Linked DNA regions of Kordia antarctica. The protein of the gene in region 2 binds, or shares a complex with, the protein of the main gene of each other region. Links are inferred from orthologs where the notes say so. Each region holds a gene or a part of one and is shown on either strand. Other genes may lie near its edges. The genes, in order: metK and groL.

The links.
Region 1: the proteins of groL (region 2) and metK are in contact, whole or in part, in a cryo-EM structure (PDB 8P4O), measured with the Escherichia coli proteins. The link is inferred for Kordia antarctica from one-to-one orthologs.

The regions. Positions count from the first base shown.
Region 1 is NZ_CP019288.1:4,318,498-4,329,426, forward strand. What follows is about bases 5,166-8,037. They hold metK (methionine adenosyltransferase), read right to left. Parts: upstream 7,293-8,037; coding sequence 6,039-7,292; downstream 5,166-6,038. Other genes in these bases: IMCC3317_RS18095 (hypothetical protein), read right to left, coding at 5,166-5,829. Outside these bases: IMCC3317_RS18070 (sensor histidine kinase), read left to right, coding at 1-684; IMCC3317_RS18075 (response regulator transcription factor), read left to right, coding at 686-1,345; IMCC3317_RS18080 (hypothetical protein), read left to right, coding at 1,573-2,442; IMCC3317_RS18085 (paraquat-inducible protein A), read right to left, coding at 2,637-3,911; IMCC3317_RS18090 (Gfo/Idh/MocA family protein), read right to left, coding at 3,934-4,905; more of IMCC3317_RS18095, read right to left, coding at 4,972-5,165; IMCC3317_RS18105 (O-acetylhomoserine aminocarboxypropyltransferase/cysteine synthase family protein), read left to right, coding at 8,440-9,735; IMCC3317_RS18110 (alpha/beta fold hydrolase), read left to right, coding at 9,746-10,738; thrA (bifunctional aspartate kinase/homoserine dehydrogenase I), read left to right, coding at 10,749-10,929. UniProt on the Escherichia coli protein: Catalyzes the formation of S-adenosylmethionine (AdoMet) from methionine and ATP.
Region 2 is NZ_CP019288.1:2,751,699-2,762,690, reverse strand. Bases 3,333-6,267 are described here. They hold groL (chaperonin GroEL), read right to left. Parts: upstream 5,650-6,267; coding sequence 4,015-5,649; downstream 3,333-4,014. Other genes in these bases: secG (preprotein translocase subunit SecG), read right to left, coding at 6,156-6,267; IMCC3317_RS11405 (co-chaperone GroES), read right to left, coding at 5,727-6,005; IMCC3317_RS11415 (helix-turn-helix domain-containing protein), read left to right, coding at 3,333-3,807. In the rest of the region: IMCC3317_RS11440 (ISAs1 family transposase), read right to left, coding at 1-331; IMCC3317_RS11435 (hypothetical protein), read left to right, coding at 592-1,503; IMCC3317_RS11430 (hypothetical protein), read left to right, coding at 1,734-2,243; IMCC3317_RS11425 (hypothetical protein), read left to right, coding at 2,260-2,427; IMCC3317_RS11420 (hypothetical protein), read left to right, coding at 2,538-2,717; more of IMCC3317_RS11415, read left to right, coding at 3,094-3,332; more of secG, read right to left, coding at 6,268-6,500; IMCC3317_RS11395 (hypothetical protein), read right to left, coding at 6,507-7,529; LptE family protein, read right to left, coding at 7,540-8,043; IMCC3317_RS11385 (sigma 54-interacting transcriptional regulator), read right to left, coding at 8,048-9,304; IMCC3317_RS11380 (hypothetical protein), read right to left, coding at 9,321-10,313; IMCC3317_RS11375 (hypothetical protein), read right to left, coding at 10,340-10,992.

The DNA.
Region 1 (10,929 bases), 1.6 Mb from region 2 along the record:
ATCTATCAGAAACGACTCTTGGCGCAACAAAAAAAGCATCAAGAAATTGCAGCAGAATATCAACGAGAATTATTGGGAGTTGCTATTGAAAGTCAGGAAAAAGAACGCACCCGAATTGGCAAAGAATTACATGACGATGTTGGCGCTTTATTAACGACAACGAAATTATATTTAAGTCAAGTTTCTCCTGAACTCTCTGCGGAAGAATTAACCAAAACTACCGAAAAAATGCGTTCACTTTTTGATGCAATGATTCAAGGAGTTCGGAATATTTCTCAAGATTTACGACCTGTAATTTTAGAGAAATTAGGATTGATAGAAGCGGTAGAAAATTTAGTGCAAACGGTAAATGATGTTGGTACAATAAACGCTACTTTCAATGATTTTTCCACGAGTGCTATCGCGAAAGCGGACGAATTAAATGTATACAGAATTATGCAGGAATTGATTAATAATACGTTAAAACATGCAATGGCATCCAACATTTCAATTGCGTTCAGCAACGAAGGAACCGCATTAAAAATTACCTATAAAGATGATGGAATCGGATTACAGCAAGAATACTTAAACCAAAAAGGAATTGGACTCAGAAACATAGAAAGTAGATTATCAGTTTTGGCTGGAACAATACATTTCAATGCGCAAAAAACGGGCATGAAAGCAATTATAAAAATACCGATCTAACATGACGAAAAAAACCATACAATTAGGCTTAGTAGACGACCACAATTTATTCCGAGAAGGCATCAAATCATTGCTCGATAAAATTGAAGAAGTTACGTTAGTATTGGAAGCTGTAAACGGAAAAGATATGTTTACAAAGTTGAATAATGTTGTGCCAGACGTAATTTTGTTAGACTTAGAAATGGAGGAAATGAATGGCGTTGACGCAACGTTGAAACTGCAAGAATTATTTCCAGAAGTGAAAATTTTAATCCTAACCATGCATAAAGAAGAACGCATGATTTCCTACTTAATGGAAATTGGCGCGAATGGTTATTTGTTAAAAGATACAACACGAGAAGAACTAGAAAAAGCGATTAAAACGGTTTATAAAAGCGGGTTTTACTTCAACGAATTTGTCTCGCAAGCATTGCTAAAAGGATTGAAAAACAAATCGGGCAGACCTTTAAAAATCGGCAAAGATTATCATTTAACGGCGCGTGAATTAGAAGTCTTAGAATTGATTGCACAAGAATTCACAACCGCCGAAATGGCAGAAAAATTATTTCTCAGCGCACGAACTATTGAAGGTCATCGTAAAAACTTAATTAGCAAATTAGGCGTAAAAAATACCGCAGGTTTATTGATAAAAGCGATCAAAGAAAAGCTGATTGTGGTTTGATGGATTGCTACAAGTACTTTGTGTTATTACAAGTTTTCAATGTAGTTTTTTCTACTTTTGGATTAATTAAAAATCATTTATATTTGTAAGAAAGGAATACTATATAATGAACTGATGTTTATTGTATATAAGTTAGCCACAATTACAAATCTCTCCGTAAAAAAACTAATATAAATATTTAGTCCGTTTAGATTTAAAATGGAAAAAAATTACACATTAAAATATTTATGACTGAAAAATATATTGAATTCAATAAAATATACATTATAGAATCTTTAAATGTTAAAGATATTAAAACAGGGACTTTGTTAAAGAATGATGTATTAAGATGGAAAAAATTTAATGAAAATCATCCTGTCAAGACTAAATTATATTCTCCAAGTAAACGTAAAGAGTTCTTTCAAGTTCTTGACCTTATAAAATCGATTTGCATTAAGAACAAAACATATCCTATAATTCATTTTGAAATACATGGAAGTAATGATAAAAAAGGTTTGATATTGAACTCAGGAGATATGATTACTTGGGAGGAGCTAATTATCAAACTCCGAGAAATCAATATAATAATAGCTAATAACCTATTTTTTACTATGGCTGTTTGTTACGGAGCATATCTCTTTAAAGCCGTAGAATTAGAATTACCCGCTCCTTTTTGTGGAATGATAGGCTCTGAAGAAGCTATCACTACTGATGATTTGATGATAAGATATCAAGAATTTTATAATGAACTTCTTAATAACTTAAATATAACAAAAGCTTATAAAGCCTTAAAAAAAGCTAATACCAACATGCATAACACATATAGGTTTATAGATTCTTCTCAAGCATTTAAAATTATCTATCGAAATTACTTTAAAGAAAATACATCAGATGAGGCTATTAAGGAAAGACTTATACAAGTTAAAAAAGATGAAAAATTAGAATTTAAAAATAGACAATCGGAAAGAAAATATAATAGAGGTTTCAAAAAAATTCTTTTACAAACAAGACAAAGATATTATTCTGAACATTCTGAAACTTTTTTTATGATTGATAAAGTTCCTTCACATAGAACTAGATTTAACGTTCCTAAGTCTTATACAACTTTAATCAAATAATTGTAGCTAAAACAGGTAACCATTGCACATGCCTATAAATAATGATAAAATGTATCTATAGAAAGTCCTTTTGAGAGCTTTTTTAGGTTTTCAACAGTTGCATATTTCAATAATTCTCATTGCTTAAAATAATTACTATGAAGTTTTGAGTTGCTTTTGTTTCTAAAAAAATTGAACCAAATTTACTAGGCAAACTAATCTTTTGTCTTTTCCTCAAACAACTTCTGAATCGTCTGTGAAATAAAAAGACTCATAATTACAAAACCGAGAAAAAAGTAAAATCCATATTGCAATTCAGATTCGTTAGTCGTCAGTATTTTAATACTATACGTTATATTTTCTAACTGATTCAACTGACTTGTAATGATTCCTGCAAAGCCAATATACGACATAAAAATTGCCACAACCATAACATCTGCCATCGACCATTTCCCACTTTTAAACACTAAAAATTGAATAATTTTATTCTGCTGCAACTTTCTTTTAAAGACTAATAATAGACTTGAAATTAATTTCGCCACAGGGAAAATAACGCTAAAAAGTAATACTAAAAATCCAACAATCATGATTTTCACTTTCTCTTGGATCAACATGGTTTGTGAGACTTCAATAATACTTTTACTTCGGAAATATAATACTTGATTGTAAAAGGAAATTGGTTCGCCCATTAGTTGAAATTCCATGGAAGAAATTCGTGCATCAATGGCAATCATTGGAAGATAAATACCCAAAATCAACAAATGCAGCGCCGCAATTACATATGCAGTAATGGTAATTCTTGAATGTCCTTTTATTAAAAACATACTTATTAATAAAGATATAAAAGCAAGTAGTAGGATGAAATTTACAGCAGTTAATCTATTATTAATTCGTTCTATTTCTTTAAGAATAATTGGTTTTGTGGCTGTCGCATCGGTGGCATTATATTTCGATAGAATATCATTAAACAGCGTATAATCAATCTTTTGAAAAGTAGATTCCTTATAATCATTTAATTGTGTCAGAATGTATTTTTTGATGCTTTCCCGATTTTCTTCGTCGTTTAGAAAATCAAGAATACCTTCTGTAATTTCGGGAACTTGTACTTTTAGACTTTCAAAAATCTTAAAAAAGTTGGAACCTGCATTTTTCAAAGAAATACCTAAAAATGCGTTTCTTTTATTTTCTGCTTTATAATTGGCTTCAAATTCGTTGATGGTTTCATACAAAAACGATCGAATTTTTCGTGCCGCATCTTCTCGGTCTTCTCCAACAAGATTCAATTCTTCTACTTTTTTCGTTAGAATTTTAGAAAATTGTTCCATCCAAACATCCACATTAAACATGCCGTATTTAATATCGGAAAGTTCTATAACATCTGCTTGTAATATTCTTTTTTCGATTTCAATCCTATACGTAATCACAGCTGAAATACTGATTATAATCAACAAGACTATTACTATGATATTTTTGATATTAAAATTTTTCACGTTAGTTTTTTTCAGTTTAGATTTAGTATTGTAAACCAATTTTAGTTTGCACCTTTGTTAATAAAGTAGCTAAATTAAGGCTCAAATCTAATGGTAATTTTGAACTTTCATTAACTCTATTGCGTAAACAATTGTTCACTTCTTCAATTTCGTGAAAATATCCATTTCCAACATATGGAAGTTCAAACACAGTTTCTGAGTCATCTTTAAAAAGAGTAATTGTATTGGATTGATGAAATCTTCGATGTAATTTTATAGTACCTTTTGTTCCATGAATAAAGGCTTCCGTTGGCGTATTTACTTCAAATGTAGATTCCAAAACCGCTTTTGCGTTGCTTTCATAATCGAATAATAATGCGCAAAAACTATCAACATCCGTTTCTGTCATTCGTGCCATTGCTTTAATATCTGAAGGAATTCCTAAAACTAATAAACTTAAAAAAATTGGGTAAATGCCAATATCTAATAACGAACCGCCGCCCAAGTTTTTATTGAATAATCTACTTTCGAGATTTAGTTCGGCTTTAAAGCCAAAATCGGCACGCACTTGAATAATATCGCCAATAGTTTTTTCATGGAGAAGTGAAATCATTTTTTCAATTGCTGGCATAAATCGTGTCCAAATGGCTTCCATTAAAAACAATTTTCGTGATTTCGCTTCTTCAATCATGGCTTTCACTTCCGTGGAATTAATTCCCATAGGTTTTTCACATAAAACAGCTTTTCCGTTTCGCAAGCAAAGCATTGTGTTTTCAAAATGAAATGTATGTGGTGTTGCAATATAAATTACATCAATTTTAGGATCATTTGCGAGTTTTTCATAGGAATCGTAAGCAGATATTGAATTATATTTTCCAGCGAAAGCGGTTGCTTTTTCCAAACTTCGAGAAGCAACTCCTTGAAGAAGTGTATTGTCAGCAAGTTGTAAATCGGCAGCAAACTTGTTTGCTATTTTCCCCAAACCTATAATTCCCCAATGTATTTTTTTTGGCATGTTTTTTTGTTTCGAATACATTCAAATTTAGGAAATTAAAAACAATCTTCGGGATTCTTTATTAACTTATGTCATTAAAGATCCAGCGCCAGAACCACTATTATCATCGTCATCTTTCCTAAACTTTTTCCAGATTTCTTTATCTCTCTCATTATCATCACTATGATATTCCTGATCAGAATAGCCATCTTCTGGTAAATCTTTTGTTTTTTCAAACTTATGACTTGCATTACAGCGCAAACACAAAGGACGTAATCTTGAAGGATCATCGTGATCGGTTCTAATTTGGGCATCATTTTTTCTTTTCTTTTTTAACTTTTTCAATCGTCCGCTCCATTTTGGATAATGATCAAGTTGCCCAGATACTATATTATGGCGTTTCTTCTTTTTTTTACTAATGAAATACGTTCTAATTTCTCTTCCCTTTCTATCAGCTAATGGCATTCCGCAACCTGGACACACATACATTCGATTTTTATTTCTGAGTGCTCCACTGGTAATTACACGTCTTCTGAGTGCTTTGCTAAATGTAGACCGATGTTTTTGTTGTTGACTTGACGGAAGCCACGCTTCATCACTCTCATCTCCAGGTTTTTTAGCTCGCTTTCTCTTAGTCTTATTCTTTGCTGATTTTCTTTTTCTTTTACGATCTTCATCACCTTTTCCCAATTGCACAACGTCATTTGAAGTGGTTATGTTGGTTGTTTTTAATTGTGTTATATTTTCTGAAATTTCTTCAATGATTTTTGACTGCGTCTCGTGAGTTCCATTTGTAATTTTATCGCGTAGTTTTCTTTGCGTAATAGCTTCTGGACGATTATCCACAAATTGAAAAGTAGATATATTACCACTCTGTTTTTTGGTAATTACATTTGCTGCCGATTGGTGTTTATGTTCTTTCTTTTTATCAGCGTGCGTATTCATAATCAACAGTATCTGGTTAGTGTTAGTGAATAAATATACTATTTAGAAGCGTTAAATTTGACTAAATGTCTTTTTAACTTGTAGGATGTATACGAATTGTATACGCCACTTGTCAGTTTTTATAATATTTTTTAAAATCAAACCACAAAAAAACCGCTTCCATAAACTGAAAGCGGTTTTCTAAAATATATAACTAAGCTAAGAATCTCTTACAATCCAAAAGCAGTTTTAACTTTATCAACATAATCTAATTTTTCCCAAGTAAACAACTCAACATCTAAAGTTTTACTTTCTCCATAAGGAGTTGTGAAGGTTTTAGAAACAGTTTCATTTTTACGTCCCATATGTCCGTAAGCAGCAGTTTCACTATACATTGGTGTGCGTAACTTTAAACGACGTTCAATTGACGCAGGACGCATGTCAAATACTTTGGCAACGATCTTTGCAATCTCTCCGTCAGTCATATTTACTTTTGCCGTTCTGTACGTATCAACAAAAATTCCCATAGGTTCTACTACGCCAATTGCATACGAAACTTGTACTAAAATCTCGTCAGCAACGCCAGCCGCAACTAAATTTTTCGCTGCATGGCGAGTTGCATATGCAGCACTTCTATCTACTTTACTTGGATCTTTTCCTGAAAAAGCGCCACCACCGTGAGCACCTTTTCCTCCGTATGTATCTACGATAATTTTTCTTCCTGTCAGTCCTGTATCTCCGTGTGGTCCACCGATTACGAATTTTCCAGTTGGATTGATGTGATACTTAATATCATTCCCAAATAACGCTTGAATTTTTGGAGTTAATTTTGATTTCACTCTTGGAATTAAAATATCAACGATATCCTTACGAATCTTCGCTAACATTACTTCATCTTCATCAAAATCATCATGTTGTGTAGAAATTACAATTGCTTCCACGCGTGAAGGTACATTGTCATCATCATACTCAATTGTTACCTGACTTTTCGCATCTGGACGTAAGTAGTTGATTTCCTTGTTTTCTCTTCGCAAAGCAGCCAATTCAATCAACATTAAATGTGATAAATCTAAGGCTAAAGGCATTAAGTTTGAAGTCTCTTTCGTAGCATAGCCAAACATCATTCCTTGATCTCCGGCACCTTGCTCTTCTTTTGTTTCTCTATCAACACCTCTATTAATATCGTCAGATTGTTCATGAATTGCAGATAAAACTCCGCAAGAACTTCCGTCAAACATATATTCACTTTTCGTGTAACCAATTTTATTAATTACTTCTCTAGCAATCTTTTGTACGTCTAAATACGTGTTCGATTTTACTTCGCCAGCTAAGATTACTTGACCAGTTGTTACCAACGTTTCACAAGCCACTTTTGATTCTGGATCGAATGCTAAAAAATTATCAATTAAAGCATCAGAAATTTGATCTGCTACTTTGTCTGGATGTCCTTCTGAAACGGATTCAGAGGTAAAAAAATATGACATAATAAATCTTCTTTAAAAAATTATAAAAAGAGGGAAAACTAAAAATGATTGCTAAACAGCTAAAGAAGTAGTGAATTACTGCTTTAGCATTTTTTAATATCCTAAAATTTAATTTAGAATCTAGTTTACAATTAATTATAAACTAGGGACTGAAACAAGTTCAGCACATGAGGTTGCAATCAGTTCAAATTTTTCCTCAAAATCAAGAACAAATGTATGAAAATCTACTTACATACAAACAACAAAAAAATATAAATTCATATTTAGTTTAAAAATTGTTAAAAATAACTTTTTTTAAAAAATATTAGGATATTAAATAATTATGACTTTATATTTGTAACAAACAAAGACGAAAAATGTTTACTAAAGTTTTCAATATGTGTTGTATGATGTGTTGCAGAAATGCCACAGAGGACACTATTGTACGATAATTTTAAAAGAACATCTATCAATAATTTAAGCCTCTGCCAACGCAGAGGCTTTTTTCATGATTATATTTTAAGTTAATTTTTTTTCAAAAACCAATGATGACAATTTTTCAAATAGCGAAAATCAAAACTACAATGACACTAAGTTGTTGTATATTGGTTATGTGCATGACATGCTGTAGCCAAGTTCGCTGGTATCGAAAAGTTCCTGATAAACTTTAAACAGTTTCTCGCATCTATAAAAAAAGGTTCTTTTGGTAAACGCACTTCCAAAAAGAACCTTTTTTTATTTGGTTGAAAGTTAAAAGTTAAAAGTTAAAAGTTAAAAGTTAAAAGTTAAAAGTTGAAAGTGAAGTTAAAAGTGAAAAGTGAAAAGTGAAGTTGAAAGTGAAAAGTGAAAAGTGAAGTTGAAAGTGAAGTTGAAAGTGGAACAAATCAACACACAACCGAATTAACGAACAACAAACAAACAACAAACAAAAAATATAAATTCACACATTAATAAAAGAGCAAAGAACATAGAATATAGAGCAAAGATAGAATCAACAAATAACCAAATTAACAAACAACAAACAACAAACAACAAACAAACAACGAACAAAAAATATAAATTCACAGATTAATAAAAGATAAAAGAGCAAAGAACATAGAATATAGAGCAAAGATAGAATCAACAAATAACCAAATTAACAAACAATACATAACAAACACACAACAATATGAGCACACAAAAATTCGCAACAAAAGCATTACACGCAGGACACGATACCAAAGCAAACGGAGGAACACGAGCTGTACCAATTTATCAATCAACAGCATTTGTATTCAACAATTCGGATCATGCGTCAAACTTATTTGCATTGGCTGAACCTGGAAACATTTATACCAGAATTAACAATCCAACCAATGACATTTTAGAACAACGATTAGCAGCTTTAGAAGGTGGAATTGCTGCCGTTGTAACCGCTTCCGGAGCTTCCGCAATTGCAACAACATTGTTAACATTATTACGCGCAGGCGATCATATTGTAGCTTCAAGTAGTTTATATGGCGGAACGTATAATTTGTTAAATGTTACGCTTCCGCGATTGGGAATTACGACAACTTTTGTAAATCCTGATGACGAAAACAGTTTCAGCGATGCTGTGAAAGAAAACACAAGAGTCGTTTTTATTGAATCTTTAGGGAATCCGAAATTAGATGTTTTAGACCTTGAGAAAATTTCGGCGCAAGCCAAAGCAAACAAAATTCCATTAATCGTTGACAATACGATTGCCACACCATACTTATTAAACCCGATAAAATACGGCGCAAACATTGTTATTCACTCACTCACAAAATACATCAACGGAAACGGAACTGCGTTAGGTGGCGCTATCATTGACGCAGGAACCTTCGATTGGACCAACGGAAAATTCCCAGAATTTACAGAACCTTCTGCAGGTTATCACGGTTTAGTGTATAGCGAAGCACTAAAAGAAGCAGCATTTATTGCCAAAGTTCGTATTGAAGGATTGCGCGATTTTGGTTCGGCATTAAGTCCATTCAATGCATTTCAAATCATTCAAGGATTGGAAACGCTGCCAATTCGTATCAAACAACACAGTCAAAATGCATTGGAATTAGCAACATGGTTGCAAAAGCAAGAAGCCGTTGCTTGGGTAAACTATCCAGCATTAGATACTAGTAAATATCAAGCATTAGCTAAAAAATACTTACCAAAAGGGCAAAGTGGAATTGTAACATTCGGAATCAAAGCAGGGTTTGAAGCAGCAAAACGCATTGCAGACGAAACCGTAGTTTTCTCGCTTTTAGCAAATATTGGCGATACAAAATCACTCATCATTCATCCTGCAAGTACAACGCATCAACAATTGACAACGGAACAACAAGCTTCCACAGGTGTCACACAAGATTTAATTCGTTTGTCAGTTGGTTTGGAAGATATTGAAGATTTAAAAACTGATTTAAAAACCGTTTTTGATAAGATAATCGCAGGAATTCCAGCATCATAAAACCTATAATTTGACACAAAAAATAGCACATATAACCATTGTAGATTTCTTTACGGAAAGTGGCGCGTATTATCCGAATTTAAAGTTGAGTTATCAGCTCGAAGGTTTGGATAACGCGGATGCGCCAATTGTTTTAGTAAATCATGCCTTAACGGGGAATTCGGAAGTTACAGGCAAAAATGGTTGGTGGAATACGCTAATTGGCGATGAAAAATGTATTGATACGAATCACTTTAAAATTTTAAGTTTTGACATTCCTGGGAATGGTTTTTCGGGTGAAACTGGACCCATCAAACAATACAAAGATTTTGTTGCCAGAGATATTGCAAAAATTTTCATTAGAGGATTAGAACAGTTAAAAATCAATACACTTTTTGCCGCTATTGGCGGATCATTAGGTGGTGGAATTGCTTGGGAAATGGCAGTTTTAGAACCAACTTTGATTCAAAATTTAATTCCGATTGCGTCTGATTGGAAATCTTCGGATTGGCTTATCGCGAATTGCTTCTTGCAGGAACGCATTCTGGAAAATTCTAGTCAACCAATTCAAGATGCGCGGATTCATGCGATGTTGTGTTACCGAACGCCTTTTTCCTTAAAGGCAAAATTTCAGCGTACGCGAAACCAAGAGAAAAACGTATTCAATACGGAAAGTTGGTTGGCACATCATGGAGAAAAATTGCAAGCGCGTTTTCAATTATCAGCATACAAATTGATGAATCGACTTTTAAAAACGATTGATATTACTAGAGATCGCGAAGCGTTTGAAAAAGTAGTTGCGCCAATTGCAGGAAATATTCACATTATTAGTATTAATACGGACATGTTTTTTTCGCCTGACGAAGATATAGAAACTTATAAAAGACTCAAGCTTGTCAAGGCAAATGTGCATCATTATGAAATACAATCTATTCACGGACATGACGCATTTTTAATAGAATACGAACAGTTGAGTAATTTACTCAAAAATATATTTCAAGTTCAAAAATCATCCATCAAATAAAAATATAGATATGAAAATATTAAAATTTGGTGGAAAATCACTCGCCAACGGAAAAGGAATTGAAACTACAATCCAAATTATAAAGGAGAAGGCAATACGACAAGAAAGAATTGCAGTTGTATTGTCTGCGCGTGGAAATGCTACGGATGAATTGTTGGAAATGTTGGAAAAAGCGGCGCGAAAAGAAACGT
Region 2 (10,992 bases):
CATCAATCGCAATTATTTGACCTTTACTTAAATTTGCAATTGAATTGACCCAATCAATAAAACAAGATTCAAATTGTTCACTATCAATAGCTGAAAAGACTCTATTGATAGTTACTTTCGAAGGAATACCGTTAGGTAATTCTAAGAATTTCTTTAAAAAAGGTTCTTTTGATTTGGCAAACCCAGCCATTTGTTCCCAAGTTTCTGCCCCAGAAATCACTGCAATTATACCAATAAGAAGGATATCTACTAAATTATGAAGCTTGTTTATATGGCTTCTGTGGTCTTGTATTTGCCCAAAAATGTCTTTTAAGTTATCAGATGGTTTCATTGAGTTAAGTAATTGATTATCAGTATAATATACGAATAATTGATAACTTAAACAATTAATAATCAGGCAAATAAATGATTATATTGTCTTAAAAAGTATGATTCTGCCCTGTTTAGTCATAAGGAAATCCTTCCTGTGAAAGTGAACATGTGAAACGCTAGATTGAAATTTTACATTTAAAATTTAGCATTTAAACTTTCCAAAACGTCGTGGAAACCGAAAAACGTATGAGTAGGTGTATTTAATAAACTAATAAAATTATGAGTAACGGAATTAAAAGAATTGGAAAAGGATTGTTCGCAATCTTTATGATTAAACTAAGTTTAGTAGTTGGAGTGCTAGCATTTCAAGCTTGTCAAACGGAAAGTACCTTTGATAATGAAGTCCAAGAAGAAGCAAAAACAAACTTCTTAGCGGCATTGCAAGAAACTAATCAGCGATTGCAAGAAATTGTAATTTCTCCATCAGCAACCAAAGGAGATATAAAAGGAAGTGATTTGATGAAAGAAAACACAACTGAAATTACTACCTTTAAAATGTGTTTATTATTAAACCAAGATGATACTGCGGATCCATCTAATACAGGTGTTATTGACCCAACAAGTGTAGATACTTTCGGAGAAATAGTTACTATTGGGAATCAAACTGGTACTAGACCAGTAATTTTAGATGATGCAAATAGCGATATTATTGCTAATGATCCTGTGGCATTTGGATATTCAATGTGTTTTGATATTCCAGTAGAACCGACTGTTGAAGCTATGGAATTGTCTATAGCTGATGCTAAAAATTATTTAATAACTAAAGGGTTAACCGAATCTGATATTCAAAATCTTTTTACTGCTGATAATGAAGGTGGCGCAATAGAAGAATATAATTTAGTACCTACAGTTATGATGTTAATTGCTGAGGAACAGAATGAAAATTCAACAGCTTCTGTAAATTTTATGTCCTTGTTTGGACAAAATGCTCATGCCTCCAGACTTGGTCAATGTGCTGGAGATGCATTGGGTATATCTGCAATAGCAGAAGTGGTGCGTCTTGGAGTAAATAGTTCAGCAGGTAAAAAATTATTAAAAAAAGCAATCAGAAAAGTCGCTAGTAGAACTCTTGGCTGGGTTGGAGTAGCAATTTTTGTATATGAATTTGGCGACTGTATGGATTGGTGGTAAAAAATTAAAACTATAAATTATGTGGAATACAATAACAATTATAATATGCGCGTTAGCGTTGGTTTTCAACTCTTATGGTTGGATAAATTACTCGAAAACAACTAGTAAAGAAAAAAGAAAAGCAGAAGGATGGAATAGTTTTTACTTAATAGCTACCTTTTTGATAATTGTTGTGCTTATCACTAGGGTTGAAAAGATATTATAAGAACCTACTAAACCAATAATAAGTCTTGAAAAAACATACTCTTATACTATTTCAGATATTAATTGTAACGATTATTGTTACTATTACTTATTGGCTTACTCAAGAATATATTGTATTTAATAGTAGTTTTCTTGAGATTAAAATTTTGAGCCCACTATTTTATCTATTGCCAGTAATACTAAGTTTTTTAATGAGTTTATGGTTAGTTATTAAATTTGATACTATTCCTAAATTTATTCTAAGGCTTAGTATTACGCTTGTGAATATATATTTATTCTTATCCGTTTTCATGGGAACTTCAAAGTATTGTGAAGACGAAAAAAACATGGAATTGGTATATCTAGTATTTTTATGGTCTATTTTTTTAATTTCGGTTTTTATGTTGATAAAATATATTCTACCGAAGTTAAAATTTAAAGATGTTTTAATTATTGGAGTTTCAACAGTATTAGCATTTATAGATTTTTATTTCTTTTTTATAACTCTTGACCTTTTATATTATGTAGGTTGGTTCAAGCTTGTCAACAACATTTAAAAACTAATTCAAAACAATGACATTCCTACATCTAACCACAGGACAAAATATTCTAAAATGGATTGGCATATTTACACTAATGTATCTTTTTAGAAAACTAATGAATTTCTTAGACAAAAAGTACCATTGGAACATGTATGACGTAACATGGAAAAGCATTTTTTCCCATAAAAAGAAACACTAAACAGTTTCACTTTTTTTTCATAATTACCTTAAAAAGCCATGCTTTGATTAGCATAGTCAGCTATACGCATGGCTTTTTTTAACTGAGTTTAGTATTAAAATATATGAATTATGCGTATTGAAATTATATCAAACAACATATTGCTATTATCAGTATTCATCTTTATTGTGATTATAATCGCTGTGATAATATATCTATATGCTTTTACTTCAATGAAGAGGAATTCAAAAAGTGAAAAAGAAAATGAAGTTGATGATGAAATTGAGAAGGAATTGGAGGAAAACACTTAGTGTTTTTGGTTGTGAGTTGTGAGTTATTGGTTGTCGGTAAACTTCTCAAATCAAAAATCAACATTCGTTAATCGTTAATCTTATTGGGAGTTAGTCGTGAAGCAGAATTTAAAACTTCTTAAATCAACATTCGTTAATCGATATTCGATATTGGATTTTGGGTGTTAGTCATGAAGCAGAATTCAAAAAACTTCTCAAATCAAAAATCAACATTCGTTAATCGTTAATCTTATTGGGAGTTAGTCGTGAAGCAGAATTCAAAAACTTCTTACATCAACATTCGCTAATCGATATTCGATATTCTTTTGTTGGGAGTAAAGATTCCCATTGGTTACTGAGTATAACGAAGTACGCGGGAATGATAAAAAAACATGATATGAAATCATTAAAAAATATACGTATTCAATATTGTACATTCATACTATTTGCATGTTTTATGTGTAATACAACTGTACATGCTAATGAACAGAAAGAGCAAAATTTTGAACAAACCGTTGATAGTTTCGCTTACCAAACACAAGACAAACAACTAGAACAGCTTTTGCAAACACAACAAGCACTTGAAACTAGATATTATTTATCAATAGGAATTGTATTGTTATTAGTACTCATTTTCGGGTTGTTATGCGCTCGAAAAACGAAAGGATACAATCATCTTAAAAAAATTATTGAATTGCTTGAAAAAAATAACCAAGATAAAAGTAATGATGATAAAAAAAGTAACGAAACATACATAGAAATTGATGAAACTATTGTGGCTTCCATTCTGCAAAATCTTCAAGCATTTGAAAAAGAAAGAGGTTTTTTAATCACAAAAATTACATTGCACCAATTTGCGAAGCAACTAAAAACGAACACGAAATATTTATCAAAAGTGATTAATACGTATAAGTTAAAATCGTTTCGAAATTACATCAATGATTTGCGAATTCAACATAGTCTTCAAGAATTAGAAAACAATACGAATTACAGAAAATATACCGTAAAAGCGATGGCGAAAGAATCGGGTTTTGGTACTACAGAATCCTTTTCAAAAGCATTTCAGAAAAACACAGGTGAAACCGTTTCTAGTTTTCTAAGGCAGTTTTAGAATGTGAAATACACTTAATTTATCAGATAAAAAAAGACTGTCTAAAAAGTCGAATTTTCGTCAAACCGAATCAAGTTCAGAATGACGCTTTCTAACACTTTTTAGACAGCCTTTTTTAATATATATTCAGTCTCAGGCTCAGTTTCAAACTTCAGCTTTTCAACTTCATTTTCAACCTCAACCTCAACCTCAACTTCAACTTCAATACTACATCATTCCTGGCATTCCGCCGCCCATTGGTGGCATTCCGCCAGCAGGCGCATCTTCTTTAATATCTACCAATGCACATTCTGTTGTCAAGATCATTCCTGCCACAGAAGCTGCATTTTCTAATGCAATACGTGTTACTTTTTTAGGATCAATAATTCCAGCTTTCAACATATCAACGTATTCTTCCGTTTTTGCATTGTATCCGAAATCTTTTTTTCCTTCCATTACTTTAGAAACCACAACGCTTCCTTCGCCACCAGCGTTAGAAACAATAGTACGTAACGGTTCTTCAATAGCACGGGCAATAATTTTGATTCCTGTTACTTCGTCTAAGTTGTCCGTTGTAATTTTATCCAACACACCTTTTGCACGAACCAAGGCAACGCCACCACCGGCAACGATTCCTTCTTCTACAGCAGCGCGTGTTGCATGCAATGCATCATCAACCCTGTCTTTTTTCTCTTTCATTTCTACTTCAGAAGCAGCTCCAACATATAAAACAGCAACACCACCAGCTAATTTAGCCAAACGTTCTTGCAGTTTTTCTTTATCGTAATCAGATGTTGTAGATTCTATTTGTGCTTTAATCTGTCCAACACGTGTTTTAATCATATCAGCATCTCCAAAACCATTTACAACTGTAGTGTTGTCTTTATTAATGGTAATTTTCTCAGCAGTTCCTAGCATGTCAATAGTAGCATTCTCTAAGGTAAAACCTCTTTCCTCAGAGATTACAGTTCCGCCAGTTAAGATGGCAATATCTTCTAACATTGCTTTTCTACGGTCACCAAAACCTGGTGCTTTTACCGCTGCAATTTTTAATGCACCTCTAAGTTTGTTTACAACTAACGTAGCCAATGCTTCTCCGTCAACATCTTCAGCAATAATTAATAATGGTTTTCCAGTTTGCGCCACAGGCTCCAATACTGCCATTAAATCTTTCATTGAAGAAATTTTCTTATCAAATAATAAGATATAAGGACTTTCCAATTCAACTTCCATCTTTTCAGAATTCGTCACAAAATATGGAGATAAAAATCCTCTGTCAAACTGCATTCCTTCTACTGTTTTCATGTCAGTTTTAGTTCCTTTTGCTTCTTCCACAGTAATGACGCCTTCTTTTCCAACTTCTTTAAAAGCTCTAGCAATCAAGTCTCCAATTTCTTCATCATTGTTTGCTGAGATAGCTGCAATTTGCTTTATTTTTTCTGAAGAATCGCCAACTTTTTTTGCTTGTTTATTTAAGTCTTCAACAATGGCAGCAACTGCTTTGTCAATTCCTCTTTTTAAGTCCATCGGGTTTGCACCAGCAGCAACATTTTTCAAGCCTTCTTTTACAATTGCTTGTGCTAATACGGTTGCAGTTGTGGTTCCGTCTCCTGCTAAATCATTGGTTCTAGAAGCAACTTCTTTTACCATTTGCGCTCCCATATTCTCTAAAGGATCTGCTAACTCAATTTCTTTTGCAACAGTTACACCATCTTTTGTTACAGAAGGCGCACCAAATGATTTGCTAATAATTACGTTTCTTCCTTTTGGTCCTAAAGTTACTTTTACTGCGTTTGCTAATGCGTCCACTCCGCGTTTTAATCCTTCGCGAGCTTCAATATTAAATTTTATATTTTTTGCCATATTTTTTTAGTTGTTAGCCTTCAGCTATTTGCCTTTGACTAGAATTATTTTACTATTTAATTTACTATAATGAGTAATTAAACAATTGCTAAAATGTCTTCTTCTCTCATGATGATATAATCAACTCCTTCATACTTGATTTCAGATCCAGAAAACTTTCCATAAAGAACCGTGTCACCAACTTTTACTGTTAAAGGTTCGTCTTTTTTACCTGATCCAACCGCAACTACTGTTCCTCGTTGTTGCTTTTCTTGCGCTGAATCTGGAATGTAAAGCCCTGAAGCAGTTTTTGTAGCTGCTGGTAATGGCGCAATCAAGACTCTATCCGCGAGTGGTCTGATGTTAACTTTGCTCATTTTGTTGAATATTTAATTTGATTAATTATGTTATTATTTACGACTAACATGTAGTCAGAAATTGTGCCATTGTAGTAATGCTGACAAATTGAAATAAAAAATGCCAGCTTGTCATAAGCTGGCATTTTTTATATGTTTACGATGAAATTTTTACTGTCCGTTAGTAGTTTTTTCATCTGTTGTATTTGTATTCGTATCTACTGGAGGCGTTGTTTGCTCAATAGCGTCACCTGAAACTTTAGATTGGCTACTAGAGTTACTTAAGTTTGTAAAATTCGTAACTAAGATTAAACCAATTAAAATAGTAGCTAAAGCCCACGTACTTTTATCTAAAAAGTCAGTTGTTTTTTGAACACCACCAATTTGTTGGGTTCCGCCACCACCAAAAGAAGAGGATAATCCGCCACCTTTTGGATTTTGTACCATTATTACTAACATTAATAAAAATGCTACGATAAGGATTAAGATTATGAAAATGTAATACGTTGAACTCATTTTGTACTAATTTTTTTGTTGTAATTTTTTTATTGCCCGAATTCGGTCTGCAAAGAAACCACTTTTTTCTGGATATTTCAAAATTAAAATATCATAAGCTTTCATTGCTTTTTTATATTTCTTTTGTTCCAAGTAAACTTTTGCCAAAGTTTCCGTCATAAGCATTGACTGGTCTACGTTTGTCTCACTTGCCAAGTTGATCGTTTTTTGAAGTGTTGGCTTCGGTTTTATCTTCGGATTTTTGTCTATGAATTTGCTTATAAGATCAAATCTTTTTCTTTTTTCCTCCTTTGAAGCTTTCCTTTTGGGTTCTTTTGCTACTATTTCCGGCTCTTTTACGACTTCCTTTTCAGGAGATTGGTCAACAGATCGGTCAATAGGTTTTAGACTTGCCAATTGCAGCCATTGCGAAAACGAATGCTTTTCACTTTGCTCAAATGCTAATGGTTTTCCAAGTTGTAAAGTTTCTTCGGGAGTTTCTATTGTTTCAATTTCAATTTTTTTAGCAACTACTTTTTTATCTTTTGATTTTTTCTTTTTCTTGTCTTTCTTCTTACCTTTTTTCTTCTTGTCTTTCTTAATTTCAGCAACAGCCGCAATAGGAATCAATGTTTCGGTTACTTTTGGTTGAAACAAATCAGGATCGAGAATGGCGTTTGCTTCTTCAATCTTGGTTTTAATTGCGTCTTCCATTAATAGATTTTGATCTATTTTTACTTCTTCAATAGCAACTTCAATTTCATTGGTATTGTTGTGCGATTCTTTGATTGTACTTGAAATTTTATGCTGATCAAAGGTTCTCGAAGTAATAAAATCAAACAAAATACTACGATCTGTTGTATACGCCGCAGCAACTTTTAAGTTTTGATTGTATTTGAAACTATCCTGATTTTTTAATCCTTTTAAGTGTACAACACGCGCCGCCTGAAAGTACGGAAACTCTTTCGTAATTGCTTCAATTGCTTCGGTTTGCGAAACATTGATTTGCGTTGGATTTTGTAATATGTATGTAAAATCAGAAATATTCATCTTGAAATCATTACCATTTTGCTAAACTTGCGTTGAAAATATCTTGTGTAATACGGTCAAATATTTCTTGAAATGCCGTGCTTTGTACACTTATTAATTGTGTAGATGCAGGATAATCATAGAAAAATGAGAAACGTTGATCAAAGTCGTCTTCAGGTCTGTTTTTATGTGTAAAACGAACTTGAACACCAATTGTTAAACGGTTTTGCGACGCTGTATTGTTTGCAGTTGCACTCATTGGCGATACACGGTATTCTACAATTTCGCCTTCATATAGTAAATCTCCGTTGGCTCTAACTAAGTCTAAACTTGTTTGGTTTAGGATTAAATCCTGCAAAGCAAGTGTAAAATCTCTATCCAATCCAGGTTCAATAATTGGCGCATTATTTTGGAAATAGTTTACTTGATATGTTTTCGCATTCAAATCTCCTGTTCCTGTAAAGTTGTATACGCCACAACTTACTAAAGTGATTGCTACAACAAGCGTAGCAATTATAATTTTTATCTTTTTCATATAATTATAAATCAAATTGTTTGATTTTTCTATAAAGTGTACGCTCAGAAATTCCAAGTTCTTTTGCTGCTGCTTTTCGTTTTCCTTTGTTGCGTTCTAACGATTTTTTGATCAATTCTAATTCTTTATCATGCAAGGAAAGCGTTTCTTCTTCTTCCACATCTTCTGCAAAGTGATATTTATCTGTTTCTTCTGCGACAGCATTTTGTTGAGAAACTGGCAATAGTTTTACGGGCGAATCGTCTTCTTCTTCCTGAAAAACTTCATCAGTTTCGTCTCCATAAATTTTCTGAATTAAACTTTCGTTTTCATCTTTGACTTTTTCTGAAACACCATTTTGCATGAGTTCCATCGTCAATTTTTTTAAATCATTCAAATCACTTTTCATATCAAAAAGCACTTTGTACAATATTTCACGTTCCGAACTAAAGTCGCTATCACTTTTTGACTTTTCGATTACAGCAGGTAAATTTCCAGAGGTGTTTGGTAAATATTGTAATAATGTTTCTGGTGTAATCGCTCTTGTTTCTTCCAATACAGAAATTTGTTCTGCTACGTTTCTCAATTGACGAATGTTTCCGTTCCAACGGTATTTTATCAATAATTCAGCAGCACGCTCATCCAACCGAATGGAAGGCATTTTGTATTTTAGAGCAAAGTCAGACGCAAACTTTCTAAAAAGTAAATGAATGTCTTCTTTACGTGCGCGCAATGGCGGAAGCAAAATTTCAACCGTACTTAAACGATAGTATAAATCTTCTCTAAACTTTCCTTTTTTGATAGCTTCAAACATGTTTACGTTTGTGGCTGCTACAATTCGAACGTTTGTTTTTTGCACTTTGGAAGAACCTACTTTGATAAATTCGCCATTTTCCAACACACGCAATAAACGTACTTGTGTGGTAAGTGGCAATTCTCCAACTTCATCTAAAAAAATAGTTCCATTATCGGCAACTTCAAAATAGCCGTTTCGAGTTTGTGTTGCGCCTGTAAAAGAACCTTTTTCGTGTCCAAATAATTCACTGTCAATAGTTCCTTCAGGAATAGCGCCACAGTTTACTGCAATGTATTTTCCATGTTTTCTGTGTGAAAGCGAGTGAATTATTTTCGGAATACTTTCTTTTCCAACACCACTTTCGCCTGTTACTAGCACAGAAATATCCGTTGGCGATACTTGTATGGCTTTTTCAATAGCACGATTGAGCGCAGGATCATTACCAATGATTCCAAAACGTTGTTTGATCGCTTGAATGGATTCCATGTTTGTTGTTATGTGTTTAGTTTACGTATTGAAACGTTTCGTTAATTGTAATGGTTGCATCGCTAGAAATAGTTGGAACTGACGTGAAAATAGTTCCGCTTCTGCTCGTTATTCTACTACTTGCATCATATTGTACGTCTAAGTTTGAACTTCCTTGTGACGTAGTTGTAACCGTCATATTATTTGTACTGTATATCACAGCTTGCCAATGTTCGTATTGGTCATCATATTCGTCATTCAAAATAGAAAACAGATACAAATCATTTAATGTATTGCGCAACGGATTTGTGTTGCTGTCATACGTGTACGTATATGTATTTGCATCTTGCCCAGTAATTACAGCAGAAGTTAAGTTTCCAGCAGCATCGTACGAAATTATTTCTGTTTTGTTAATAGTTCCGTTTTCTATAGTTTCTCTTTTGAGGAGTTTACTCGTGGTGGCATCAAATGTAAATTTAGTAGTGAAATTAGTGCCTTCTTTAGTACGTGTAATTTCGTTGTTGTTATGTATGAAAGAGAATGTAAAACTGTCCACAGGATCTTGTAAATCTTCAAAAGCAATTTCAACTACTTTCCCTAAGTTATACGTCACTGTTGTTCTATTGACTAATATATTATCTACGGTTGTTCTGAGTTCAATAACGTCACTATTTTGATCTCTAATAACAGCACCAACACCATTTACGGTAGTTCCTAAAAAAGTGATACTTGTATTTTGTGCTGTAAATTGATTTTGAGAATTAATTACAAAATCGGCAGTAAATGAAGTCTCGCCACCAAGTGGAGAAGAAAAACTCTTCATATAATCATAGTCTGCCAATTGCAACGTAGTTCCTGGATTTGTAGGATCTGTCGGGTCAACAGGATCTGTCGGATCTCCGTTTCCGGGATCTGTCGGATTTCCTGTAGATGGATCTGCTATGAAAATTTCACCTTCATACGGTTCGTTATCGCATGAAAAGCAAATCAACGAAAGTATAATTGTGGTGAATAGAACTGTTTTTTTCATTAGAATACGGTAATTACTTTTTTCAATTAATATTGAAACGTTTCCGATTGTAAAACAGTTACGCCATCACCTAAGTCATAGTTTCCACTTTTACTTACTATTTTATTACTAGTATCGTACATTGCGCTGAAATCAAATGTACCATCTGTAGATTCGCCACCGATCCAATTGTTTGCTCCATGAAAATTAGCAATTGTGCTTGCAATTTCATCTTCATGATCTCCATTTAAAATAGATAACATATATGCATCTTGGAAAACCGTTTTTAATGGATTTGTATTGGTGTCAAAGTTAAATGTTGAAGTTCTTGGAGTTCCGCCTGTAGTAACTACAGATTGTGTGCAGTTTCCTGTACTTGAATAGCTAAGTGTTTCTGTTTGAATAGAAGTACCATTGTCAAAATATTCAATACTTACCAATCTGCTAGTTGAAGGATCGAATGTAAAGGTTGCTGTATCGGTTGATCCTACTGTGGTTTTAGAAATCGTATTTCCGCTGTATGTAAAATTATGAGTATAATCATCGACGTCATCTGCAGAAAAATCATAATCAATTTGCGAAATATTAGTTCCGTCATACGTTATCGTAGTTGTGTTTTGACCACCTCCGCCAGCATTGTCTTGAATTAACGTAATGTTTCCACTTGTATTTCGTGTGTACGTACTTAATGAGTTTTCAG